DNA from 2 places in the Pseudonocardia sp. McavD-2-B genome. Region 1 is predicted to be linked to the other one. Evidence: riboswitches for the same ligand, from Rfam matches in the RefSeq annotation. Region 1 holds a riboswitch; the other holds the start of a gene.
The links. Region 1 has a riboswitch for S-adenosylmethionine ahead of thrC (threonine synthase). Riboswitches for the same ligand answer to the same signal wherever they lie in the genome.

Region 1 (9,185 bases):
ACTCGCCGACCTGCGCGTCGACGCGGGCTGCTCGGAGGCGCTCGCCGCACTCGCGGCCCAGCCGGTCTGAGCGCTCAGGCCCCGCCGTCGCGACGCCCGCGGGGGGTGTCGAAGCGCCGGGTGGCCCGGTCGGCACCGATCGCGACCAGCGCGCACGCGGGCAGGACCACCACCGTCACGAACACGACCTGCACCACGAACGGCAGGCCGGTGAGCCACAGCTCGAACGCGTCCCAGCCGTCGATGATCGTGCGCACACTCCACACGGTAGTCCCCGGGCCCAGGCATTAGGTTCGGGGCCATGTTCGCTGTCTATGCGCAGGAGCCCAACGCCGACGCTCCCCTCGACTCCCTCGTCGTGGGCGAGCGGCCCGACCCGGAGGTCCCCGACGGCTGGGTCTCCGTCAACGTCTCCGCCGCCAGCCTCAACATGCACGACCTGTGGACGCTGCGCGGGGTCGGCATCAAGCCCGACCAGTTCCCCATGATCCTCGGCTGCGACGGCGCCGGGACCCTCGACGACGGCACCGAGGTCGTCCTCTACCCGATCATCGGCGACCCTGACTGGCGCGGCGACGAGACGCTCGACCCGAAGCGCACCCTGCTCACCGAGCGCCACCAGGGCACGATGGCCGACACGGTGATCGTCCCGGCGCGCAACGCGGTCCCCGCCCCGAAGGGCCTCACCCCCGGCCAGGGCGCCGTCCTGGGCACCGCCTGGCTGACCGCGTACCGGATGCTGTTCACCAAGTCGGGCCTGCAGCCGGGCCAGACGGTGCTCGTCCAGGGCGCCTCCGGCGGCGTCTCGACGGCGCTGGTCCAGCTGGGCCGCGCCGCGGGCTTCCAGGTGTGGGTCACCGGCCGCGACGAGGAGAAGCGCGCACTGGCCGAGCGGCTCGGCGCGCACGCCACGTTCGAGTCCGGGGCGAGGCTGCCGGGCAAGGTCGACGCCGTCATGGAGTCGGTCGGCGAGGCCACCTGGAAGCACTCCATGCGGGCGCTGCGTCCCGGTGGCCGCATCGTCGTCTGCGGCTCCACCTCGGGCCCGAACCCGCCCGCGGACCTGCAGCGGCTGTTCTTCCTCCAGCTCGAGGTGGTCGGCGCGACCATGGGGACGCGGCCGGAGCTCGCGGATCTCATGAACTTCGTGGCGACGGCCGGGATCGCGCCGGAGATCGGGACAGAACTGCCGATGGACTCCGCGAAGGAGGCGTTCGAGGCGATGGCCGCGGGGCGCACGGCGGGGAAGATCGTCCTGACCCGCTAGGGCGTTACGTGATCCGGGTGTGATGCAGTCGTGATGTCGTTGGTGAACGTCAAGCGGTCTACGTAATCGCTGGTCGTCGGCCTGTCGGTCATCGCTGCGTGACGACCGCCCGGCGCTCGGGGGACGTTTGCCCAGGACAGGGTCGGATTTCGCCCGTTCGGCAAGTACAGTGCGTCATCGTGACCGAGCCTTTGAGTCGACGGGCGTCGGGGACTGCCACCATGGCTGCCCCGACGCCTGGAGCCGCGGGTGTCGTCGAGTTCCTGGACCGGGTCGACCACGCCGTGGCCACAGCCCTGTCCACCAACCCGTCCTCGACGGACGTCAGCCGTGACGGCTGGCGGGTCCTGTTGATGCTCGCCCGCGGCACCGGCCGCAGCATGGGCGAGGTCGCGGGACACACGTCGCTGCCCGCCCCCACGGCCACCCGGATCGTGGACCGCCTCGTCGAGAAGAAGCTGGCCTACCGGTCGGCCGACCCGCTCGACCGGCGCCGCGTGCTGGTGCACCTGTCGGCCGAGGGCCGGACGGTCGTCGAGTCCGTCTGCCAGCGGGTGCAGCGCATCCTGTCGCCGCGCCGTGCCCCCGCCGCCCGGCCCGCGTCGTGCGACGGGCCGATCCCCGGCCCCCGGGCGGGCTCGGTCATGTAGACCGCCCCCGCGCTCCCCCGCCCCCCACCACGTACACGTCGGGCCCGACCCCCAGCCGGGAGTCGGGCCCGCTTCGCGTCCGGGGGGCTACTTCTTGGGCTTCTCGGTAGCCGTCCCGCCACCGGTGGACAGCGCGGCGACGAAGGCCTCCTGCGGGACCTCGACGCGGCCGATCGTCTTCATCCGCTTCTTGCCCTCCTTCTGCTTCTCCAGCAGCTTGCGCTTGCGGGAGATGTCGCCGCCGTAGCACTTGGCGAGGACGTCCTTGCGGATCGCGCGGATCGTCTCGCGGGCGATGATCCGGGCGCCGACGGCGGCCTGGATCGGCACCTCGAACTGCTGGCGCGGGATGAGCTCGCGCAGCTTGGTCGCCATCGAGGTGCCGTAGGAGTACGCCGACTCCTTGTGCACGATCGCGGAGAACGCGTCGACGGCCTCGCCCTGCAGCAGGATGTCGACCTTCACCAGGTCGGCCACCTGCTCGCCGGCCTCCTCGTAGTCGAGGCTGGCGTAGCCGCGCGTGCGGGACTTCAGGTTGTCGAAGAAGTCGAAGATGATCTCGCCGAGCGGCATCGTGTAGCGCAGCTCGACGCGGGTCTCGGACAGGTAGTCCATCCCGCCGAGCTGGCCGCGCCGGCTCTGGCAGAGCTCCATGATGGTGCCGACGAACTCCGACGGCGCCAGGATGGTGATCTTGGTGATCGGCTCGCGGACCTCGGCGACCTTGCCCACCGGCCAGTCGCTGGGGTTGGTCACCTCGATCTCCTCGCCGTCGTCGGTGGTGACCTGGTAGACGACGTTGGGTGCGGTGGAGATCAGGTCGAGGTCGAACTCGCGCTCGAGCCGCTCGCGGGTGATCTCCAGGTGCAGCAGGCCGAGGAAGCCGCAGCGGAAGCCGAAGCCGAGCGCGGCCGAGGTCTCGGGCTCGTAGGTGAGCGCGGCGTCGTTGAGCTGCAGCTTGTCCAGCGCCTCGCGCAGGTCGGGGTACTGCGAGCCGTCGATCGGGTAGAGCCCGGAGTAGACCATCGGCTGCGGCTCGCGGTAGCCGGTCAGTGGCGCGGTGGCCCCGTTGCGCTTGGACGTGACGGTGTCGCCGACCTTGGACTGACGGACGTCCTTCACCCCGGTGATGAGGTAGCCGACCTCGCCGACCCCCAGGCCGGCGGACGGCTTGGGCTCCGGGGAGACGATGCCGATCTCGAGCAGCTCGTGCTCGGCACCGGTGGACATCATCTTGATCTTCTCGCGCGGGGAGAGCTTCCCGTCGACGACCCGGATGTAGGTGACGACGCCGCGGTAGGTGTCGTAGACCGAGTCGAAGATCATCGCGCGGGCGGGGGCGTCGGCGTCGCCGACCGGGGCGGGGACCTGCGCGATGACGGCGTCGAGCACCGCCTCCACGCCCTCACCGGTCTTGGCGCTGCACCGCAGCACGTCCTCCGGCTCGCAGCCGGTGATGTGCGCGATCTCCGCGGCGTAGCGCTCCGGGTCCGCGGCGGGCAGGTCGATCTTGTTCAGGACCGGGATGATGTGCAGGTCCTTCTCCATGGCCAGGTACAGGTTGGCCAGGGTCTGCGCCTCGATCCCCTGCGCGGCGTCGACCAGCAGGATCGCGCCCTCGCACGCCTCGAGCGCCCGGGAGACCTCGTAGGTGAAGTCGACGTGGCCGGGGGTGTCGATCAGGTGCAGGACGTGCTCGGTCTCGACGCCGTCGGCGTTCTTCGCGGTCCACGGCAGTCGGACGTTCTGCGCCTTGATCGTGATGCCGCGCTCGCGCTCGATGTCCATCCGGTCCAGGTACTGGGCCCGGGCGTCACGATCGCTCAGCACTCCCGTGACCTGCAGCATCCGGTCGGCCAGGGTGGACTTCCCGTGGTCGATGTGGGCGATGATGCAGAAGTTCCGGATGCGCTCCGGCGGGGTGAACGTGCGGTCGGCGTACGTCGTCACTCGGCTGTACTCGGCTTTCGCTCATGCGTGGGGCTTCGGGCACTTCGGGTGCTCAGGGCACTCGGGGCTCGGGGCACTGGGTCCCATCGTCCCATGTCGGGCCGGGCGACCGCCGTGGTGGCACCGCAGATCGTCACACGCCGTTCACGCGGCGCGTCCCGGCGTTGCCGCCCGCCCACCGATCGCGCACGATCGAACGGGTCAGCCACCCCCACCCGGAGGAGTCACCGTGTCGGTCACCCCCGTCCCCCCGCTCGACCGACTGGGCGCCGCCCGCGTCGTACTGGCCCGCAAGAAGAAGCTGGGCCTCACCTGGGACAAGATCGCCGAGGCGTTGGGCCACCCGGTCGAGTGGTCCACCTCGGCCCTGCTCGGACAGCAGACGCTGACCCGCGAGCAGGCCGAGACCGCGGGTTCGCTGCTCGACCTGGACCCCGACGTCGTCGACGCGCTCACCCTCCCGCCGGTCCGCGGCGCGGCCGCGGTGGACCTCACCGACCCACTGGTCTACCGGCTCTCGGAGATGGTCCAGGTGTACGGAACGACGATCTCGGAGCTGGTCCGCGAGGAGTTCGGCGACGGCATCGTCTCGGCCATCGACTTCGAGCTGGACCTGCAGCGGGTGCCCGACCCCAAGGGCGACCGGGCCGTGATCACCCTCAACGGGAAGTTCCTGCCCTACCGCGTCTGGTGACCCGGCACAGGGCGCGACGACGCCGCTGGTAACCTTGTGCGTCGAGCGCTCGGCGTGCTCGCCCGAAACGGCCTGGACCCTCTCTCCAGTGATGCTGTTCGGTGCCGCCGGAGCGGACCCGGACGAGAACACTCACCAGCCGACCAGCAGGCAGGAAGACCAGAGGCAGACGTGGCCAACATCAAGTCGCAGATCAAGCGAGTCAAGACCAACGAGAAGCGCCGGCAGCGCAACAAGTCGGTGAAGTCGTCGGTCAAGACCGCGATCCGCCACTTCCGCGAGGCCGCCGACTCCGGCGCCGACAACGTCGTGGAGCTGCAGCGCAAGGCGGCCAAGGCCCTCGACAAGGCGGCCGGCAAGGGCGTCATCCACCGGAACCAGGCGGCCAACCGCAAGTCGGCCCTGGCCAAGCGTCTCAACGACGTCCAGGCCTGAGCCACCCCGGTTCTTCCGACGACGGCGCCGCCCCACCCGGGCGGCGCCGTCGTCGTCTTTCCGGACCCCGGGCGGCCCGGCACGGCCGGTGTCCCCGGGGCCGAGCGGGGCGGCACCGTCGCCGCTCCCGGGGCCCGCGGGGCGGCGCTGTCGAGCGCTCGGGGGTCCGGCCGGGTCAGCGCGGGGTGCGCGCGGACACGACGGCCAGCACGGCCCGCTCCAATGCGTACCCCGCGTCCGCGGCGACGCCTTTGACGTCGGCGTTCACCCGCGCCGTCGCCGCGATGGCGACGGCGAGCTGCTCCGGGCGCCACTGCCGGACCGTCTGCTGCGCCTTGCGGATCTTCCAGGGCGGCATGCCCAGCTCCCCGGCCAGCCGGTTCGGGTCGCCCCGCCCGGCCGAGCCGACCTTGGCCAGGGTGCGCACCGAGTCCGCGAGCGCGTCGGCGATCAGCACGTGCGGGACACCGAGCACCAGCGCCCACCGCAGCGCCTCCATCGCCGCCCGCCGGTCCCCCGCGACCGCCGCGTCGGCCACCGCGAAGCCCGAGGACTCGGCCCGGCCGCGGTGGTAGCGCCGCACCCCGGCCTCGTCCACGGCGCCGCCGGTGTCCGCGACGAGCTGCCCGGCCGCGGCCGCCAGCTCCCGCAGGTCCGACCCGACCGCCTCGACCAGCACCGCGAGCGCCCCGGGCGTGATCGTGCCGCCGTGGCGGCGGACCTCGTCGCGCACGAAGTCCGACCGCTCGTCGGCGCGGGTGATGCGGTTGCAGGTGACGGTGTGCGCCCCGGCCTTGCGCATCAGATCCAGGACCGCCTTGCCCTTCGCTCCCCCGGCGTGCTGGACCACGAGCACGATCCCGTCGGCCGGGTCCTTCACGTAGTCGGCGATGGCGGCGGTCATGTCCTTGTTCGCGTCCTGACCGTGGGTGAGCACGATCACCCTGCCCTCCGCGAAGAGCGAGGGGCTGAGGTGCCCGGCGAGCTCGCCGGGTGCCACCTCGGAGGTGCGGAAGCGGCGCAGCTCGGTCTCCGGATCGCGCTGCCGGGCGCGCCGGACCAGGTCGGACACCGCCCGCTCGGCCAGGAACTCCTCGTCCCCGACGACCAGCTGCAGCGGGCCCGGTTCGCTCGTGCTGCTCACACCCCCATGGTGGCCCACACCTCCGACAACGGGAGAGTCGCGTCCCGACCGGAGAACGTCGCCTGGCGGTGGGGTGTCCCGCTCGCGTACGGTCGTCGTCGATTCCGGCGCCCGGCGTCCGGAGCACCACAACCGCATATGGCTCATCCAGAGGGGCAGAGGGAACGGCCCGTTGAAGCCCCGGCAACCGGCGTCGCACGACGATCCGCCCAGACCTGCGCATTCCGCGTGGCGAGGACGTCGACGAACACGGTGCCAATTCCGGCCCGCCACATCCGGCGGGACAGATGAGGAGATCTCGTGACTCTCACTGCTGCGCCCGAAACCACCTCCGCCTACGACCTCGGCTCCGCGCGCGCTCTCGCGTGCCGCGAGTGCCGCCACGAGATCCCGCTCGCCGCGGAGTTCGCGTGCCCGCGCTGTTTCGGCCCCCTCGAGGTCGCCTACGAGTTCCCGACGGTCACCCGCGCCTCCATCGAGGCCGGGCCGAAGTCGATCTGGCGCTACAAGGACCTGCTGCCGGTCCCGTCGACCGTCGAGCAGCATGCGAACACCGAGCCCGGCCTGACCCGGCTGATCGAGGCCGACAACCTGGCCCGCGCGCTCGGCGTCCGCAAGATCTGGATCAAGGACGACACGGGCAACCCGACGCACTCGTTCAAGGACCGCGTCGTCGCCGTCGCGCTCGCCGCCGCCCGTGAGCTCGGCTTCTCGGTGCTGTGCTGCCCCTCGACGGGCAACCTGGCCAACGCCGTCGCCGCCGCGGCCGCCCGTGCCGGCTGGGACTCGGTCGTGCTGATCCCGTCCTCGCTGGAGCAGGCGAAGATCGTCACCACCGCCGTCTACGGCGGCACCCTGCTCGCCGTCGACGGCAACTACGACGACGTCAACCGGCTCGCCACCGAGCTGGCCGCCGAGCACGAGGACTGGGCGTTCGTGAACGTCAACGTCCGGCCGTACTACGCCGAGGGCTCGAAGACCCTGGGCTACGAGGTCGCCGAGCAGCTCGGCTGGCGGCTCCCGCAGCAGGTCGTGGTCCCGGTGGCGTCCGGCTCCCAGCTCACCAAGATCGACAAGGGGTTCACCGAGCTCGGCACCCTGGGTCTGGTCGAGCCCACCCCGTACACCGTGTTCGGCGCCCAGGCCACCGGCTGCTCGCCGGTCGCGCGGGCCTTCGAGGCCGGCCACGACGTGATCCAGCCGCAGAAGCCGGACACCATCGCGCGCTCGCTGGCGATCGGGAACCCGGCCGACGGTCCGTACGTCCTCGACTCGGTGCGCCGCACCGGCGGCTCGGTGGGGCACGTGTCCGACGAGGAGGTCGTCGCCGGCATCCGGCTCCTGGCCCGCACCGAGGGCGTGTTCGCCGAGACCGCGGGCGGGGTCACCATCGCGACCACCAGGAAGCTGCTCGAGGCCGGGGCACTCGACCCCGACGCCGAGACCGTCCTCATGATCACCGGAGACGGCCTCAAGACCCTCGACGCCGTCTCCGGCGAGGTCGGCCCGACGGCGACCGTGCCGTCGACGTCCGCCGCGGTCCGCGAGGCGCTGGCGAACCGAGGCTGACCGGCCCCGCCGGCCGGGCGCCGGACGGGGGTCGCCCCGCGCGACCACCGTCAGCCCGGCCGGGTCGTCGCCGGTCAGGGCCAGGTCGCCGGACCGGTCGGTGCGTGCGACGACGATCCCCGCCCCGGCGAGCCGGTCCACCAGCTCCGCGTTGGGGTGCCGGTAGCTGTTGCCGTTTCCGACGCTGATCACCGCCGCCCGCGGCGCGACGGCCGTGATCAGCCGCGGGACCACCTTGCGGGACCCGTGGTGGGGCATCTTCAGCACGTCCGCCCGCAGGTCGGCCCCGGAGTCGAGCAGGTCGTCCTGGGCGACCAGCTCGGCGTCGCCGGTCAGCAGGATCGTCGCGGCCGGGGTGGTCGCGCGCAGCAGCAGCGAGATGTCGTTGACCGCCGTCCCGTCGCTGCCGTCGACCGTCAGGGGCGGGTGGACCGGACCGAGGACCTGCAGGCGCAGCTCCGGCCAGCCCAGCGCCATCCCGCGCGCGAGCCCCACCACCGGGGCACCGGCCTCCTCGGCACGCCGGGTGATGTCACGCAGCCCGGACGCCGGCTCCCGTACCGGCCCGACGGCGATGCCGCCCGCGGCGCGGCCACGCAGCGCGCCGGCGAGTCCGCCGTCGTGGTCGGCGTGAAAATGGGTGATCACCACGAGCTCCAGGACCCGGACGCCGAGCCGGTCCAGGCAGGTGTCGACGGCGTCGTCGGTCGGCCCGGTGTCGACCAGGACGGCGTGCCCGGGGGTACCGGTGGCGAGGACGAGCGCGTCGCCCTGACCGACGTCGCAGGCCACCATCCGCCACCCGGCGGGCGGCCATCCGGGCGGCGCGAACCGGGTCGGGACGAGGACGACGAGCAGCCCGACCAGCAGGGCCAGCAACAGCGCCCGCAGCCGGGGCACCCGGCCCATCGCCAGTAGCACGACCAGCACCCCGGTGAGCAGCAGCGCGCCGCCCGCCCCCGCGGGCCACGGCACGGTGGCACCGGGCACCGCGGCGGCCCGGTCCCCGACCACCACCAGCCACCACACGAACGGTCCCGCCAGCCAGGCGCAGCACCATGCGGCGGCCGGGCTCACCGCGGACAGCACCGCACCGAGCACGCCCAGCACCGTCGCGGGGGCGACGGCGGGCGCCGCGAGCAGGTTCGCCACCACGGTGACCAGCCCGACTCCCCCGTTGAGCCCGGCGATCACCGGCGCGGTGGCCAGGGCCGCGGCGACCGGGACGACCAGTGCCTCGGCCGGTCCGGACGGCAGCCCGCGCCGTCGCAACGCCGCCGTCCAGCCCGGGCCGAGCAGGACCAGTGCACCGGTGGCGACGACGGAGAGCACGAACCCGGCGTCGACGGCCAGGTCGGGGGCGGCCAGCAGCAGGCCGAGCACGGCCACCGCCAGCGCGGGCACCGCCGACCGGGCGCGGCCGGCCGCGAACGCGATCAGCACCACCCCGCCCATGACCGCCGCCCGCAGTACCGA
Region 2 (7,278 bases), on a different contig from region 1:
CAGCGCGCGGGCCGCGCGCGCGGTGAACGCGGCCTCCTCGGAGGGGGACACGCGGAAGCGGCAGACCAGCAGCACGGCGCGACGATAACGAACACGCCTACCATGTGGGGTGCGGCCGGCACGGCACAGCAGCGCCGGGGGGTGTGGCCGCCGCCTCCGGGGAACGGACGGGTCCACCACATGTCTGCCGCAGCCCAGACCACGCACGCACCGGGAGCCGGCCCGGGTGCGGACGAAGACCACCACCCCGCGCCCGAGCCCGGCCCGACCCGCGACCCGCGCACCCTGGCCGCCGCGGGCGACCTGCTGCGGGCACTCGCCGCACCGGTCCGGATCGCCATCGTCCTGCAGCTGCTGGAACACTCCCGGTGCGTCCACGACCTGGTGGACGCGCTCGGGGTCACCCAGCCCCTGATCAGCCAGCACCTGCGGGTCCTCAAGGCCGCCGGGGTGGTCGAGGGCGAGCGGAAGGGGCGTGAGGTGCTGTACTCGCTGGTGGACGACCACCTGGCGCACATCGTGGTGGACGCCGTCGCCCACGTCGAGGAGGACACGTGACGGAGACGACCGACCGGACGACCACGGCGACGATGACGCAGCGGTCCACCGCCGGGCCGCGCGGCATCCGCGCCACCCGGCAGCGGGCCGCCGTCACCGCGCTGCTCGACCGTCTGGAGGACTTCCGGTCCGCCCAGGAGATCCACGAGGAGCTGCGGCGCGCCGGTGAGGGCATCGGTCTGACCACGGTCTACCGGACGCTGCAGACCCTCGCCGACGGCGGCGAGGTCGACGTGCTGCGGGTCGCGTCCGGCGAGGCGGTCTACCGGCGCTGCGAGACCGAGCACCACCACCATCATCTGGTGTGCCGCCGGTGCGGCGCCGCCGTCGAGATCGAGGGCCCCGCGGTGGAGTCCTGGACCGAGTCGGTCGCGCAGAAGCACGGCTTCACCGAGGTGTCGCACACCCTGGAGATCTTCGGCCTCTGCGGCCGCTGCTCGGCGGGGTGACTCCCGGGACTCAGTCCCCGCAGCCGGGGACGGCCGGCAGCTCCCGGCCCCGGGCGAACGGGTCGGCCGGGCGCGGGTCCGGGGTGGGCGCCCACCGGCCGTCGACGAGGGCGTAGGTCCAGGCCGGACCGCGCTGCGCCAGGTCGGTCAGCGCGTCGACCAGGCGGTCGACGTCGGAGGGGCCGGTGCGCAGGCCCAGCGAGGCGCGCACCGCGTCGCCGCCGCCGGTGAGCCGCTCCAGCAGCGGGTGCGCGCAGAACCGCCCGTCGCGGACACCGATGCCGTACTCGGCGGACAGCGCCGCCGCGACGAGGCCGGCGGGCAGCTCGCCGAGGGTGAACGAGACGGTCGCGGTGCGGTCGGCGTCGGGCCCGTCGTCGAAGCAGGACAGGATCCGCAGGCCGCGGACGGTCGCCAGACCCGCGCGCAGCCGGGCGGCGAGCTCGCGCTCGTGGGCGGGCACGGCGTCGTCGATCAGGTCCTCGAGGGCGCGGCAGGCCGCGCCCAGCGCGGCGGCGCCGAGCACGTTCGGGGTGCCGCCCTCGTGGCGTTGCGGCGCGGGCAGCCACTCGGTGACGGTGCCGCCCGGGCCGTCGACGGCGTCGTCGGCCGTGACGCCGACCGACCGGACCGCTCCCCCGCCCGCGACGTGCGGCTCTGCGGTGTCGAGCCAGTCACGGCGGCCGACGAGGACCCCGGCACCGAAGGGCGCGTAGAGCTTGTGCCCGGACAGCGCGACGTAGTCCGCACCCCACCCGGCCAGGTCGACGCGCCGGTGCGGGGCGAGCTGCGCTGCGTCGACGCACAGCCGGGCGCCCGCGGCGTGCGCGATCCGGGCGATCTCGGCGACCGGGAGGAGCTCGCCGGTCACGTTGGACGCACCGGTGACCGCGACCAGCGCGGCGTCGGGACGGGCGGCGAGCTCGGCCCGCAGCGCGTCGAGGGTCGCGGCGATGCTGTGGCCGGCCCGCACGACCCGGTGCTCGGCGCCACCGGAACCGCCCCGCCAGGCCAGCAGCGTCGCGTGGTGCTCCAGGTCGAGGGTCACCACCGGGCCGGGCACGGCGCGCGCGAGCAGGCCGAGCGCGTCGGTGGTGTTGCGGGTGAACACCACGACGTCGTCGGCGCGGGCCCGGACGAACCGGGCGACGTCGGCGCGGGCGTTCTCCACCAGGGCGGTGCAGACCTTCGAGGTCCAGCCGGCGCCGCGGTGCACGCTGCCGTGGTAGGGCAGCACCTGCGCAACGTGCGCGGCGACGCTCTCCAGCGCCGGCGCCGACGCGGCGGAGTCGAGGTCGCAGTAGCGGGCCCACCTGCCGTCGACGAGCGGGACGGTGAGGTCCGCGCCGACGACACGGGGCAGCGCGTGCTGGACGGGACGCGACAGCGCGAGGGTCATGATCGGGCCTCCGGCCGATCTCGGGGACCCGGCGTGGCGCACGGATCCGCGCTTGCCGACTGCGGGTGTCGCGTCGGCCCGGTCATCACCCGGGGCACCCCGCCGCGGAGGAGGGTTGCCGTCCAGCGAGCCGGGGCTTCGCGCTGGCACTCGTGACCTTCGCGGCCGAAGCTAGCAGACCGTCTCAGAAGGAGACACCGTGACCATCGCCACCCCGGATAGCGTCTGAACGATGACCGACACGCAACCCGCCCCGGGCACGGTACGGCGGATCGACGTCCCGGAGTCCGGCGAGCTTGCCCAGCTGGCGGCGGTGTTCGACGACCTGCAGTACGTGCTGCGGTGCTGCGAGCACCTGGTGACCGCGCTCGGCGGTCCGGAGTCCGGCCCGGTCCGGGTGGCCGCCGACCCGGCCCTGGTCGAGGCACTGTGGACCGGCGCGGTGATCGGCTACGTGCGCTGCTTCTCCGGCCGCACCAAGACCCTCACGAAGGACGACCTGTCCACCCTGGAGCTCGAGGGTGACGTCACCGGGTTCCACGACATGATGTCGACGCTGCGCGACCACTACGCGTCGCGGCACGTCAACCCGCGTGAGTCCTACGAGATCGGCGTCGCCCAGTCCAACGACGGCGACCCGCGCGGTGTCGCGGTCGTCTCCACCCCGCGCCCCCAGGTCGACGAGACCACGGTGCGGCTGCTCGGCCGGGTCGCCTACAGCCTGTCCGGCCTGGTGGACGCGCGGATGACCAAGGCCCAGAACGACGTGCTGGGCGTGGCGCACGCGATGACCGCGGGCCAGCTGGCGGCGCTGCCGATCGTGCACCTCAGCGACTCCGGGGACTCCGCCGGGGAGACCACGGACACCGACGGCTGACGGGTGCGGCCGTCCGTGCATGGACGGCCGCACACCGGCTACCCGGTCACCGAACGTCCACGACGAGAGGTGACCCATGACAGCCCGTACGACGACCGCCGACGCCGTCCGCAGCGCCCTGCACGGTCTGGAGTTCCCCGCTTCCAAGGACGACCTGGCGTGGACCGCCGAGCGCAACGGCGCCGACGCCGCGACGGTCGAGGCCCTGCGGGCGGTGCCGGCCGAGGAGTACTACACCTCGATCGGTGCCGTGGTCTCCGCCACCGACCTCCGCGAGGACGACCCGGCCGCGCAGACCGCGGGCGACACCGACGGGGAGACCCGCGAGGAGACCGAGCAGCTGCGCCGGCAGCGACGCACCGGACACAACGCCTCGGGCCTGTCGGAGTCCGGCACGGACGCCGACCCGGTCAACCCGATCGCCGAGGAGCTCGGGACCAACCGCAAGAAGTGACCGGGCCACGGCCGGGGGTGCGCCCCCGGCCGGGCGGTCTCAGCTCTCGACCAGCTCCGCGCGCATGCTCGACGCCGAGGACACGACCAGCATCAGCAGGGTGCCCATCGGCCCCTCACCCAGCCCGGCCGCGGGGAAGGCGTAGCGCAGGGTCACGTCCCAGCCGCGCTCGCCGCGCACCGCCCGGGGCGTGCCGAACAGGCCCTCCCCCACCCCGAGGCCGACCCGGCGCGGCACGTCGCGCTCCGGGTCGTCGGACTCCGGCAGGTCCCACGCGACGACGCAGGTCAGGTTGAGGACGGGCAGGCCCTCCTCCAGCTCGGTGCCCTGCACCACGCACAGCACGCCGCCGTGGGCGAAGGTCAGCGCGCCGTCGTCGTCGGTGGTGACGTCGTGGAACCGCTCCAGCGCCCTCCTGGCGGTGGTGAGCATCCCGGAGATCACATCGGTGGTCACGGTGTCACTCCATCGTTCGGGACGGCGGCGGCCGTGTCGATGCTCGCGCCCGGTCCGCGACGCTCGGAAGCTCCCCCGAAACGCCGGTCCCGGCGCGCGTAGATCTCGATCGCCTGCCAGATGTGGCGCCGGTCGAAGTCCGGGAACAGCGTGTCCAGGAAGACCATCTCGGCGTAGGCGCTCTGCCAGAGCAGGAAGTTCGACGTCCGCTGCTCCCCCGAGGAGCGCACGAACAGGTCGACGTCGGGCATGTCCGGCTCGTCGAGGTACCGGGCCAGCATCCGCTCGTCGATCTTGTCGGGGTTGATCCGGCCCTCCGCGGCGAGGCGGGCGAGATGCCGCACGGAGTCGACGATCTCGGCGCGGCCGCCGTAGTTGACGCACATGGTCAGGTTCAGCACGTCGTTGCCACGGGTGCGCTCCTCGGCGATCTCCAGCTCCTTGATCACCGACCGCCACAGCCGCGGGCGCCGGCCCGCCCAGCGGACCCGGACCCCCATCGCGTCCATCTCGTCGACGCGGCGGCGGATCACGTCGCGGTTGAAGCCCATCAGGAACCGGACCTCATCGGGGCTGCGCCGCCAGTTCTCGGTGGAGAACGCGTACGCCGACAGCCAGCGCACGCCCAGGTCGATGCATCCGCGGGCGACGTCCATCAGCGAGGCCTCGCCCCGCTTGTGGCCCTCCGTGCGGGGCAGGCCGCGGGCGTTGGCCCAGCGGCCGTTGCCGTCCATCACGAGGGCGACGTGGCGTGGCACCAGCTCCGGCGGGATCGCCGGGGGCCGGGCACCGGACGGGTGCGGTGCGGGAGGCTGGAACGGCACGTCGCCGACCCTACGTCGGGGACGGCGGACGGGTTCAGTCGCGGTGGTCGGGCTGCGGCCAGGCCGGCACGGCCGGGTCCTCCAGCCGCTCGATGGTCTCGCGCAGCCGGCGCATCCCGCGGTGCCCGCGGATCCGGTCGGCCTCCGTCATCGGCTCGGACTCGTCGGGCCGGATCACCGGCAGCATCGGGATGGCCGGCCACGCGCCGTCCTCGGTGCGGGCCCGGACCTGACGCATCGCGCGGGTAGGCCCGTCCTGCGGGGACTCCGGCATCGCCTCGGTGCGGACCGGGAACTGCTGGGTCGGCGGCACCGGGATGCGCTGCGTGGCGGCCGGGAGACGGTGGGTGCGACCGGTGTGGTCGTCGTCCGGCGGCGGGGTGTGGGGTCGGTTCACGACTGCCTCTCCGACGGGGCTGGGGTCCCCTCGATCACAGGAGCGTAACGAGACGGCGGAACCGGTTGCCCGTCGAAAGCGACGATCACCCGGTGGAGTCGGCGGAAGTCCCGTGCGACGCGACCGGCGGCACCGAGAGGGCCGGCACGCCCGTACGTCAACCGCTCGACGGAGCGGACGGCCCGCTCACGGCACCCCACACCGGACACAATTCCGACCGGACTAGCCGGGGAGCGCGTCCGGGGGTGTCGCGGTTCCGCCGTCCGGCGGTTCCGGGGCGGGCCCCGGCACCCCGGGTGCGACGGCGGCGGCGGGCCGGACCCGGGCGCGGCGGTCGACCAGGGGCAGCGAGCGCAGCTGCCGCTCCAGGTGCCACTGCAGGTGCGCCGCGACCAGGCCGCTGGCCTCACGCCGGGTCGGGGTGCCCGAGGCGTCCGCGGTGTCCCAGTCGCCGTGCAGCAGCGCGGACAGCAGGGCCACCGTCTCGGTCGCCGGGGTCACCGAGCCCGGCGGGCGGCAGCGCGGGCACACCATGCCGCCCCCGGCGACGGTGAACGACCGGTGCGGGCCGGGGGTGGCGCAGCGCGCGCATTCCGACAGCGACGGCGCCCACCCCGCGTGGCTCATCGCCCGCAGCAGGAACGCGTCGAGCACCAGGGCCGGTTCACGGGCGCCGTCGGCCAGCGCCCGGGTGGCGCCGAGCAGCAGCAGGTACACCCGCAGGCTCGGCTCGCCCTCCTCGGACACCAGCCGGTCCGCGGTCTCCAGGATCGCGCAGCCACAGGAGTACGCCGACCAGTCCGCGACGATCGCCGGGGCGAACGCGTCGACGGTCTGGGCCTGGGTGACCACGTCCAGCGTGCGCCCGGTGTAGCACTGGACGTCGACGTGGTTGAACGGCTCCAGCCGTGCGCCCCACCGCGACCGGGTGCGGCGCACGCCCTTGGCGACCACCCGGATCTTGCCGTGCCGGCGGGTCAGCATCGTGATGATCCGGTCCGCCTCGCCCAGCTTCTGCACCCGGAGCACGATCCCGGTGTCGCGGTAGAACTGGGCCACGCACCCAGTCTAGGTCCTGCTCAGAACCCCAGCTTGCGCAGCTGCTTCGGGTCCCGCTGCCAGTCCTCGGCGATCTTCACGTGCAGGTCGAGGTGCACCCGGGTGCCCAGCAGCTTCTCGATCTGGCGACGGGCGTCGCTGCCGACCTGCTTGAGCCGGGCACCGCCCTTGCCGATCACGATGCCCTTCTGGCTGGACCGCTCGACGTAGATGATCGCGTAGATCTCCAGGAGGTTCTTCTTCTCGATCGTCTCCTCGACGACGACGGCGATCGAGTGCGGCAGCTCGTCGCGCACGCCCTCCAGCGCCGCCTCCCGCACGAGCTCGGCGACGAGCACGTCGGTCGGCTCGTCGGTGAGGTCGCCGTCCGGGTAGAGCTGCGGGCCCTCCGGCAGCAGCCCGACCAGCAGGTCCGAGAGCAGCGACACCTGGAAACCCGACCGCGCCGAGGTCGGCACGACCTCGGTGAACTCCATCAGGGCCGACACCTCGGTGAGCCGCTCGGCGACCTGCTCGGGGCGGGCGGTGTCGGTCTTGGTGACGACGGCGACCACCGGGGTGTGCGCGGCGATCCGCCGCAGCTCCTCGGCGATGAACCGGTCGCCCTTGCCGACCTTCTCGTCGGCGGGCACGCAGAACCCGACGACGTCGACCTCGGACCAGGTCTCGCGCACCAGGTCGTTGAGCCGCGACCCGAGCAGGGTCCGCGGGCGGTGCAGCCCCGGGGTGTCGACCAGGACGATCTGGGCGTCCGGGCGGTGCACGATCCCGCGGATCGCGTGCCGGGTGGTCTGCGGGCGCGAGG

Region 2: it holds a riboswitch for S-adenosylmethionine, as region 1 does, so the genes downstream of both, NH602_RS04445 (aminotransferase class V-fold PLP-dependent enzyme) here and thrC (threonine synthase) in region 1, are expected to answer to the same signal.

What each region holds. Positions count from the first base shown of each region.
Region 1 covers NZ_JAMXSG010000106.1:724-9,908, reverse strand. Annotated here, with positions in the region: gene NH602_RS15525 (NAD-dependent protein deacetylase) at 1-70, shown strand, start outside; gene NH602_RS15520 (hypothetical protein) at 75-257, opposite strand; gene NH602_RS15515 (zinc-binding dehydrogenase) at 302-1,267, shown strand; gene NH602_RS15510 (MarR family winged helix-turn-helix transcriptional regulator) at 1,489-1,917, shown strand; gene lepA (translation elongation factor 4) at 2,005-3,867, opposite strand; gene cynS (cyanase) at 4,097-4,561, shown strand; gene rpsT (30S ribosomal protein S20) at 4,733-4,996, shown strand; gene holA (DNA polymerase III subunit delta) at 5,172-6,140, opposite strand; SAM riboswitch class I at 6,281-6,434, shown strand; gene thrC (threonine synthase) at 6,441-7,709, shown strand; partial or broken gene NH602_RS32230 (ComEC/Rec2 family competence protein) at 7,950-9,185, opposite strand, start outside.
Region 2 covers NZ_JAMXSG010000016.1:9,599-16,876, reverse strand. Annotated here, with positions in the region: gene NH602_RS04460 (antibiotic biosynthesis monooxygenase) at 1-75, opposite strand, end outside; gene NH602_RS04455 (helix-turn-helix transcriptional regulator) at 181-558, shown strand; gene NH602_RS04450 (Fur family transcriptional regulator) at 591-1,007, shown strand; gene NH602_RS04445 (aminotransferase class V-fold PLP-dependent enzyme) at 1,018-2,406, opposite strand; SAM riboswitch class IV at 2,450-2,564, opposite strand; gene NH602_RS04440 (hypothetical protein) at 2,639-3,283, shown strand; gene NH602_RS04435 (DUF2795 domain-containing protein) at 3,360-3,737, shown strand; gene NH602_RS04430 (hypothetical protein) at 3,777-4,169, opposite strand; gene NH602_RS04425 (isoprenyl transferase) at 4,190-5,017, opposite strand; gene NH602_RS04420 (hypothetical protein) at 5,052-5,414, opposite strand; gene recO (DNA repair protein RecO) at 5,637-6,473, opposite strand; gene era (GTPase Era) at 6,494-7,278, opposite strand, start outside.